DNA from 3 places in the Tepidiforma sp. genome. Region 2 is predicted to be linked to each of the others. Evidence: riboswitches for the same ligand, from Rfam matches in the RefSeq annotation. Region 2 holds a riboswitch; each other region holds the start of a gene.
The links. A riboswitch is a leader RNA that binds a small molecule or an ion and turns the genes downstream of it on or off. The one in region 2 is predicted to bind S-adenosylmethionine.
Positions count from the first base shown of each region.

Region 1: it holds a riboswitch for S-adenosylmethionine, as region 2 does, so the genes downstream of both, metK (methionine adenosyltransferase) here and N2041_RS06005 (hypothetical protein) in region 2, are expected to answer to the same signal.
Region 3: it holds a riboswitch for S-adenosylmethionine, as region 2 does, so the genes downstream of both, thrC (threonine synthase) here and N2041_RS06005 (hypothetical protein) in region 2, are expected to answer to the same signal.

Region 1 covers NZ_JANZZD010000006.1:54,317-57,526, forward strand. The annotation lists gene N2041_RS04995 (NDP-sugar synthase) at 1-609, opposite strand, end outside; gene metK (methionine adenosyltransferase) at 623-1,786, opposite strand; SAM-I-IV-variant riboswitch at 1,881-1,987, opposite strand; gene N2041_RS05005 (ScpA family protein) at 2,042-2,767, opposite strand; gene aroF (3-deoxy-7-phosphoheptulonate synthase) at 2,835-3,210, opposite strand, start outside.
Region 2 covers NZ_JANZZD010000008.1:9,867-13,076, reverse strand. The annotation lists gene N2041_RS06015 (epoxide hydrolase family protein) at 1-827, opposite strand, end outside; tRNA gene N2041_RS06010 (tRNA-Phe) at 905-980, shown strand; gene N2041_RS06005 (hypothetical protein) at 1,042-1,293, opposite strand; SAM riboswitch class I at 1,301-1,396, opposite strand; SAM-I-IV-variant riboswitch at 1,549-1,653, opposite strand; tRNA gene N2041_RS06000 (tRNA-Asn) at 1,749-1,823, opposite strand; gene N2041_RS05995 (Gfo/Idh/MocA family oxidoreductase) at 2,122-3,195, shown strand.
Region 3 covers NZ_JANZZD010000005.1:14,561-17,770, forward strand. The annotation lists gene N2041_RS03985 (ubiquitin-like small modifier protein 1) at 1-69, opposite strand, end outside; gene N2041_RS03990 (NIL domain-containing protein) at 126-368, opposite strand; gene thrC (threonine synthase) at 368-1,612, opposite strand; SAM riboswitch class I at 1,802-1,912, opposite strand; gene N2041_RS04000 (hypothetical protein) at 1,979-3,210, opposite strand, start outside.

The DNA of each region.
Region 1 (3,210 bases), on a different contig from region 2:
GCGGGCGACGAGGGAGGGGAAGAGGGTCTCTTCGACGCGGACGGCGCCAGGGGGAATTTCGTCGACGAGGCGGCGTTCGAAAATCCATGCGCCGGCGTTGACGAGGCGGGACGGGGCCTCGCCGGGGGGCGGCTTTTCGACGAAGCCGGTGACGAGGCCATCCGGGCCGCAGACCGCGACGCCGAAACTGGAGGGGTCGTCGACGTCGTGGAGGGCGAGGGTCAGGTCGGCGGCGCGATCGACATGGGCGCGGAGTGCGGCGGCGAAATCGAAATCGAGGTAGACATCGCCGTTGAGGACGAGGAAGCGGTCGTCGATGCCGGCGGTTTCGACGGCGTTGCGGATGGCGCCGCCGGATTCGAGGCGGGCGGTTTCGATGATGGGGAGGACCTCGAGGCCGCGGTGCCGGCCGGCGGGGTAGCGGGCCGCGAGGTCTTCGTTGGCGAGGCCGAGGGCGAGGATGGCGCGGCGGATGCCGGAGCGCTCGAGCCACGCGAAGAGGTAGTCGATGGCGGGCCGGTTGCAGACGGGCACGAGGCTCTTGTGGCGGCGGGCGGTGAGGGGGCGCAGCCGGGTGCCCTGGCCGCCGACGAGGAGGATGGCGTCCACGCGGGCGCGGCGGTCAGCGGCCGGCGGCGGCGCGGAGGTCGGCAGCCCGGGAGGTGTCCTCCCAGGGGAGATCGAGGTCGGTGCGGCCGAAGTGCCCGTAGGCGGCGGTCGGCCGGTAGATCGGCCGGCGGAGGCCGAGGTCCTCGATGATGGCGCCGGGGCGGAGATCGAAGAGGCGGCGGACGGCGGCGAGGATGACCGAATCGGGGACGACGCCGGTGCCGAACGTTTCGATGCCGATGGAGGTGGGCTCGGAGACGCCGATGGCGTAGGAGAGCATGAATTCGCAGCGGGTGGCCAGGCCGGCGGCGACGATGTTCTTGGCGACCCAGCGGGCAGCGTAGGCGCCGGAGCGGTCGACCTTCGTCGGGTCCTTGCCCGAGAAGGCGCCGCCGCCGTGGCGGGCGACGCCGCCATAGGTATCGACGATGATCTTGCGGCCGGTGAGGCCGGCATCGCCGCGGGGGCCGCCGATGACGAAGCGGCCGGTGGGGTTGACGTGGATGGTGACGTCCTTGCTGAGGAGCGGGCCGACGACGGGCTCGATGACGTGCTTCGTCACCTGGGTGGTGATGAACTCGGGGTCTTCGACGTCGGGGGAGTGCTGGGTGGAGATGACGACGGTATCGACCTGGAGGGGGTTCCAGTGTTCGTCGTATTCGACGGTGACCTGGGACTTGCCGTCGGGCCAGACCCAGGGGAGGGTGCCGGATTTGCGGACTTCGGCGAGGCGGCGGGTGAGCCGGTGGGCGAGGGAGATGGTGAGGGGCATGTATTCGGGGGTTTCGCTGCAGGCGAAGCCCATCATCATGCCCTGGTCGCCGGCGCCGATGGAGCGGGGGTCGGTGTTATTGACGCCGCGGGCGATATCGGCGGACTGCTCGGCGATGGAGGTGATGACGCCGCAGGTGTGGCCGTCGAAGCCTTTTTCGGAGGAGTCGTAGCCGATATCGACGATGGTCTTGCGGACGAGCTTGTTGATATCGACGTAGCCATGGGTGGTGATTTCCCCCATGACGAGGACGAGGCCGTTGGTGGTGGCGGTTTCGCAGGCGACGCGGGAGGCGGGGTCCTGTTCGAGGAGGGCATCGAGGACGGCGTCGCTGATCTGGTCGCAGATTTTGTCGGGGTGGCCTTCGGTGACGGATTCGGAGGTGAGGAGCTTGCGTTCGGACACGTGGAGCCCTTTCGGTGGTGGAGTTGCCTTCGCGCGGGCATGAAAAATCCCCCCGTGCCGCTGGGGTGCGGCGGCGAGGGGCGGGCCTTCCCGCAAGCCCGCCTTTTGTTGCCCGGCGGCGGGTGCCGCGGGGCCGCGTCGGTTTGGCACCTTGGAGGCATAACCAGGTTGCCGGGCGGGGACGCCCTCTTGACGCTTGCAGTGAGGGTAGCAGGGCGGGGTGCGTGGCGGAAGATGGAGGCGGCGGTGGTGCGGTCAGGCGGCGGGGGCGAGCGCGACGACCTGGATATCGCCCCAGGGGGTTTCCTGGAGGGCGTCGGCTTCGCCGGCGCGGAGGAGTTCGAGGACGGCGAGGAAGGAGACGACGACTTCGAGGCGGTTCGCGCATTCGAGGATGGCGCGCCGGAAGGAGAAGCGGCCCCGGCGGCGGAGGCGGTCGCGGAACTGCTCGAGGCGCTGAGCGAGGGTGATGGCGGTATCGCGGGGGAGGATGGCGCGGGGCGCCGGGTCGGCAGGCTTGCGCTGGAGGAGCCGGAGCATGAGAGCGTGGAGGCGCTCGATACTGACGCCTTCGAGGGGGGAGGCTTCCGGGAGGTCGGGAGGCGGGGCGAGGCGGGTGTAGATGCGGAGGCCGGCGTCCTGGCGGGCTTCGAGGAGGTCGACGACCTGGAGGAAGCGGCGGTATTCGCGGAGGAGTTCGACGAGCTCCTGGCCGACGTCGTCGTCTTCGAGCGAGGGCGCCTCCTCCCCCTGCGGGCGGGGGAGGAGGGCGCGGGACTTCAGGTAGATGAGGCGGGCGCCGATGGCGACGAATTCGGCGAGGGCGGAGGGGTCGAAGCCTTCGCCGGTGTGGATGGCGGCGAGGTACTGGTCGGTCACCGCGACGAGGGAGACGGCGGTGATATCGAGGTCGTCCTTCTCGATGAGGTGGAGAAGGAGGTCGAGCGGCCCCTGGAAGACGGGCAGCGAGATTTCTGCCATGGCTCCTGCCGGCGCGATGCCCCCCCGCTGAGGCGGCGCCGGTGCGGTCTTGCGACCGTGTGCGCTATCACGCGCTGGCAGGCGCCCACACCCCCGGGAGCGTCCGCTCGACTGCAGCGGCGATAGCGCCGACCGAGCGCATCATCCCGGCGAAGCGGTCGTATGTCAACGACTGGGCGCCGTCGGAGAGGGCGTGGTCGGGGTTGTTGTGGACCTCGATCATGAGGCCGTCGGCGCCGGCGGCGATGGCGGCCATCGCGATCGGCGTGACGAGGGAGGCTTTGCCGGTGCCGTGGGAAGGGTCGGCGATGACGGGCAGGTGGCTGAGCTCGCGCGCGAGGGGGATGGCGTTGACGTCGAACGTGTTGCGGTAGGCGGTTTCGAAGGTGCGGATGCCGCGCTCGCAGAGGATCACGTTCGGGTTGCCCTGGGCCATGATGTAC
Region 2 (3,210 bases):
AACGTCTTCTCGATGTCCTCGCCGACGTCGCCCCAGGTGTGGAACTTTTCGACGATCCAGGCGGCGAGGCCGGCGGGCGAATCGGACTGGGCGAGGGTGAGCGAATCGGGCTTGGTGCCCTGTGTGAGGGAGTAGCCGGTTTCGTTCGCCTGGAAGGCGTCGCGCTCGGCGATGCGCTGGCGGTCGTCGTCGGTCAGGTCCGGCGGGGGCTGGACGAAGAGGAAGTTGAGGTGGGCGCCGATGACGTGCCCGGGGTAGGCCGAGGCCATCTTGGCGGAGATGATGCCGCCCCAGTCGCCGCCCTGGACGCCGTAACGCTGGTAGCCGAGCTCCTGCGTCATGAGGGTGTGGAAGGCAGCGGCGATGCGGCTGATGCCCCAGCCGCGCTCGCGGGGCTTGCCGCCGAAGCCGAAGCCGGGCAGGGCCGGGATGACGAGGTCGAAGGCGTCGGCGTCGGTGTGGCCGTGGGCGGCCGGGTTCACGAGGCGGTCGATGATGAAGTAGAACTCGAAGATAGAGCCCGGCCAGCCGTGGATGAGGAGGAGGGGGAGGGCGCCGGGCTTGCCGCTCTCGATGTGCCAGAAGTGGATATCGACGCCGTCGACGTCGGCGAGGAAGCCGGGGTAGCGGTTGAGGTGGCCTTCGTGGAGGCGCCAGTCGTAGCCGTTCGCCCAGTAGTCGCAGAGCTGGCGGATGTAGCCCAGGTTCGCGCCGTAGTCCCAGCCGGCATCGGCGAACTGGTCGGGCCAGCGGGTGCGGGCGAGGCGTTCGCGGAGGTCGGCGAGGACCTCGTCGGGGACGTGGATGGCGAAGGGGCGGATGCTCATGGCGGGGAATGATAGCGCCGGTCGGGCGGGGACGCCTTGACCGGGCGGCGGGGGTGAACCTAGCATGAAGCGACGGCGCTGAGGTAGCTCAGTTGGTAGAGCACGGCACTGAAAATGCCGGTGTCCTCGGTTCGATCCCGAGCCTCAGCACCAGGCATGCGAGCAACGCTGGCCCGGCCATTTTGGCCGGGCCAGCTGCGTTCCTGGGGAAGCGTCAGGCGGCGGCCGGCGCCTCGGCCGGGAAGTGGACGAAGCGGCCATCGAAGACGGCGAAGCGGCCGCGGAGGTCAGACTTGAAGGCGCGGACGATGTCCTGAACGTCTTCGAAGAGGAGGTGGAAGGAGTTGCGGGTGTCGAGGCGGACTTCGACGGCGTAGCCCTGGTGGTGGATGGCCTCGATGCGGCCGGAGATGGGGGCCGTGAGCGTCTTGCGGTTGGTGACAGGGAAGGAGCGGGTTTCGCGCATGGGACACCTCCAATCGGTCCTGGCTGGGGCACCTTCCGGGGGCTTCCCCCGGGGTTGCCGGGCGGTCATCGGGCCAGGTCCCTCGCGCCACTCGTGATTGGGGACGGGGTTGCGGCGGGGTGCCGCGGGGTATTGCGCCGGGGGCGCGAACGTGCGGGTGCGAACTCCTTTCCGGGGCAGCGAAAAGCCCCTCACGGGGGAGGGGCTGGCGTTCGGGATGCCGGCGCCCCTCCGGCTTCGAGGGGCGGGTAGACGTTACCCGCCGTTGGTTGCCCCGTCGTTCGGGGCCGCGTCATGGTGGCACCTTGGCGGCGTTACCAGGTTGCCGGGCAGCTCGCGCTGCCGCTCGGGACGCTTCGAGGGAAAGGATAGGGACGGCGCGGGGGCTGTCAAGGCCTCAACGAACAACGGCACGCTCGCTCGAGCGCGCCGTTTCGATCGCAGCCAACAGGCGGTGGCTCCCCGGCGAGGATTCGAACCTCGAACCTAGCGGTTAACAGCCGCGCGCTCTACCGTTGAGCTACCGGGGAACACCCTGAGTTTCGGACGGCGGGGCGGGACGCGCAACCGGGGCATGCCCGAAACGGGCGCGCGGTGATTCCGATGCCGGCGTGGTCTCGCTCAAGATCACTGGCGGGCGTTCCGGCCTCGTTTCATCTGGTCTCGTTTCAACGGGAACGGCCGCCGGCGGGGAGTCACGTGCGCCCCCAGGTGGATCCCCCCGCCGGTGGCCGCGAATCGAGCATGGCACGGGCGGCGGGGGCGTTCACCCGGCGTTGGGCAAGGCGGCCGTAAAATGCCGGAAAACTCGCGAAGGCGGTACGCCCCGTGCCCGTTCCCGTCGTTGGACTCATCGGCTGCGGCCATATCGGCCGGTTCCACTCGCGCAACCTGCGCGGCGCCATCCGGGCCGGGGCAGCGGAGGCGCGCTACGTCGCGGTGTGCGACCGGGACCGGGCGCGGGCGGAAGCGTTCGGGGCGATCGTCGGCGCGGAGCTGGTGACCGACGACGCGGCGGAGCTGTTCGGGTTCCCGGGGCTGACGGCGGTCTACATCTGCACAGAGACGGCGGAGCACCCGGCGCTCGTCCGGGAAGCGGCGCGGCGGGGGCTGGACGTGTTCTGCGAGAAGCCGCTCGCGCGGACGCTGCCGGAAGTCGAAGAGATGGTCGCGGCGGTCGAGGGGGCCGGGGTCATCAACCAGGTCGGGCTCGTGCTGCGGTACTCGCCGGTGCTGACCGTGCTGGCGGACCTCATGCGCGACCCGGGGCTCGGGCCGCTGCTCACGGCGCATTTGCGGGACGACCAGTTCTTCCCCATCCGGGGCCACTACCGGAGCACGTGGCGGGGGAGTTTCGAACGGGCCGGCGGCGGGACGCTCATCGAGCACTCGATTCATGACGTCGACGTCTTCCGATGGCTGTTCGGGGAAGTTACGGCGGTGCGGTGCCACACACGGGAGGCGACGCCGGGGCACCCGGGCATCGAAGACGTGGCGCTGGTGACCTTCCAGCACGAAGGCGGGCACCAGACCACGCTGACGTCGGTGTGGCACGGCCTCGACGACCGGCCGTCCACGCGCTACCTCGAGGTGTTCTTCGAAGGCGGGTATTTCGCGACCGAGCACGACTTCCTCGGGCCGATCCGGGTGCAGGGCCGCAGCGGACCGGTGCGCGAGATGAGCGCGGAGGAGGTGTTCGAGCGGTACGTGGAGCTGACGGGGCTGGACGAGGGGACGGCCGAGCTGGCACGGGCGGGGATGATGGAGGATGTGGCGTTCCTCCGGTGCGCGGCCGAGCGGCGGCCGGCGTTCCCGGATTTCCGGACGGCGCTGGCGGCCCACCGGGTGGTCGATGCCTGCTACCGGAGCGCCCGGGACGGCGCTGAGGTTGCGCTGGCATAGACGAAATCGCTGTCG
Region 3 (3,210 bases), on a different contig from region 2:
GGCGGTTACCGTCGACTGGTTGCCCGTGAGGGGGCGGAGCGGCTGCGGGATGCGGACATTGACAGGCACGTGGGCAGTTCCTTCCTCTGCGAAGTTCGTCGTGACGCGGTGCTGAAGGCGCGGGCTCAGCCTTCGACGATGTCGCCCGTGACCGGGTCGACGCGGACGCCGCGCTCCTGCGCCCAGGCGAGGCTCCGCTCGATCTCGTCCGGGTCGCCCTCCAGTTCGAGGACGACCCAGCCGGTCTTCTCGTCGACGTCGGCCATGCGGACGTTGGTGATGACCTGGAACTCGTGGCCGAGGCGGTAGATGATCGGCTCGCGGATCAGGTTCTCGGGAAATGTGAAGCGGACGCGTTTGACGGCCATCACGCGACTCCCTGCGCTACGCGGGCATTGTACGCCGCCTCGAAGCTCTCCATCGTGGCCTCGATTTCGAGCGGCGGGTTGAGCGCCTCGGCGACGGCTTCGACCGTCTTGAACCCGGCCCCGGTGATGAAGGCGACGGTCAGCTCATCCGGGTGGATGCGGCCCTGCGCGGCGAGCTGCTTGAGCGAGGCGACGGTGACGCCGCCGGCCGTCTCCGCGAAGATCCCCTCCGTCTCCGCCAGCAGCTTCATGCCGGCGACGATTTCGTCGTCGGTGACGCTGCCGCAGGCGCCTCCGGTCTCCTGCAGCTGGACGAGGCTGTAGTAGCCGTCGGCGGGGTTGCCGATGGCGAGCGACTTCGCGATGGTGTTCGGCCGCTGGGGCCGGAAGTTCATCGAGCCCTCCTGCCAGGCCGTCGCCACGGGCGAGCAGCCGGCGGCCTGCGCGCCGCTCATCCGGGTCTTGGGCTCATCGATGAGGCCCGTCTTCCAGAGCTCCTGCAGCCCCTTCCGGATCTTCACGAAGAGCGAGCCGGAGGCGATCGGCACGACGCAATGGTCGGGCGCGCGCCAGCCGAGCTGCTCCGCGACTTCGAAGCCGAGCGTCTTCGAGCCTTCGGAGTAGTAGGGCCGCACGTTCACGTTCACGAACGCCCAGTTGTAGGCGCCGGCGAGCTCCGCGCAGAGCCGGTTCACGGCGTCGTAGTTGCCCCGCACCTTCACGAGTGTCGGGCCGTAGATGCTCGAGCCGAGCACCTTCCCGAGTTCGAGGTCGTGCGGGATGAAGACGACGGCCTCCATGCCGGCGGCGGCGGCGTGGGCGCTGACGCTGTTGGCGAGGTTGCCCGTGCTGGCGCAGGCGAGCTTGTCGTAGCCCAGCTCCCGCGCGCGGCTGCTCGCCACGGCGACCACGCGGTCCTTGAACGACCACGTCGGGTTCACGGTGTCGTTCTTGATGTAGAGGTTGTTCAGGCCCAGCGCTTTGCCGAGGTTCTTCGCCCGGATGAGGGGGGTGAACCCGGCGCCGATATCGATCGCCGATTCGGCATCGCAGGGCAGGTAGTCGCGGTAGCGCCAGAGCGAGGCCGGCCCGCGCTCGATGCGCTCACGGCTGACGGCCTTCCGGATGGCGTCGTAGTCGTAGGTGACTTCGACGGGCCCGAAGCAGAAGTCGCAGACGTGGCGCGCTTCGAGCGGGTATTCGCGGTGGCATTCGCGGCAGCGGAGATTCTTGGCAAAGCTCATGCTCTTCCTCCCTTCGGAGCGTGGGCCCGCGCGGGCGCAGGGCGTCGGCTGACGCGCGGGCGGACGGGCGGCGAAGACGGTGCGGGAGGCCCCTTCGGGTGAGGGGCTAGAGCATGACCATTCGGCCCAGGAACTCAACCATCTCGGCAACTCCTCGTTCCGCGTGGGCCGTGTTTCGGAGCGAAGTCGCTCTCATCTTTCCCCCGGGATGCTCCCGGGAGGCCGGATTTGGCACCTTACCCGCCGGGCAGGTTGCCGGGGTTTCACCGGGCCGGTCCCTCAACCCCATCTCGATACGAGCGGCCACGTTCGCGGGATTTCCTCACATGCTAGCACGGGCCGACGCTAACGCGGCAAGATCGCGCGTCAATCGGCCGGCTCGAGGCCGAAGGCCCGGATGACGGCGACGAGGCTCGCGCCGTCCAGCGCCTGCGCCAGCAGGCCGTCGAGGTAGCGGAGGTCGAACGGGTCGCCCGCCGCCGCGCCCGTCTCGGCCGCCAGCGCCGCCATGTAGGCCGCCGCGAGCGGCTCGAGCGGCGACTGGAGCGCCGTGACCGTCGGGTAGGCCGTTGTCACCAGCTCGGCGAAGGAGCGGTAGGGCGCGTTCGTCCCGGGGAGCGCCGCCTCCACGCCGGGCGACCGCAGCACGCCGATCGACTCCGGCAGCACTGCCCCGCTGTTGACCATCGCGAGGGCGTCGATGCGCAGCTCCCGCGCCAGCCGCGTCCGCTCTTCGGCGAGCGTCGGGTTCGCGGCGACGAGCCGGAGGAAGAGGAGCGTATCGAAGGCGGTGGCGGCCACCTCCTCGACCCGGCTGTCGAACTGGTCGCAATGGACCGCCTCGTGGGCGAGGAGCGGGATGAGCAGCTCGAACCGCTCGCCGCGCAGGGAAGGGTGAATGGAGACCACCCGCGCGCCCGTGCCGGTGGAGGTGACCCGCGCGAGCAGCCGCTCCATCCCCGGCGGCTCGCGGAAGTCGATGCTCGCTGCCGGCTGGCCGGTGCAGTTCGCCGGGGTGAGCAGGTCGGCCAGCGCGGGCTCGGCGAACGTCCCCGTCAGCGCCGCGAGCGCGGCGCGGAGCTTCGGCGACGGGACGGTCGCCGCCGGGATGGCGTCGTAGACGGCGAGGGCATCGGCGCTCGTCGCGGCATCCGATCCGCGCACGGCGAGGTGCCGGCGGAGCGCTTCCCGCATCGCCGCCGGGTCATCTGTCGCCGGGTCCGGCTCGCGCTCCTCCGGGGGGTCGAAGAAGGCCGGGTCGGCCGGCGTGAGGGCGCTGGAGGCGAGGAGCGCGGCGAGCGGGCTGAGGTCGGCAGCTACCGGCACCTCGAAGCTGCCGCTCGCCCGCGGGTCGAACGCCCGGCGCGAGACGGTCAGCACGCTCCCTTCGGTCACGAGCGCATCGACCGTCAGCACGACTTCCCGCCGGTTCGCGGTGCTCCGCTCGGCGGCGGCGACGAGCTGGCGGCGGGAGCCGCCTTCGGCGAGGGCGATGCGCAGTTCGAAGTGCGAAGCGAGCGGGATGCGCGAATCGGCGAACTCGGCGGGGCGGTCGAAGGTCACCGTCACCCGGCTCCGGAGCGTGGCGAGGCCGTTCT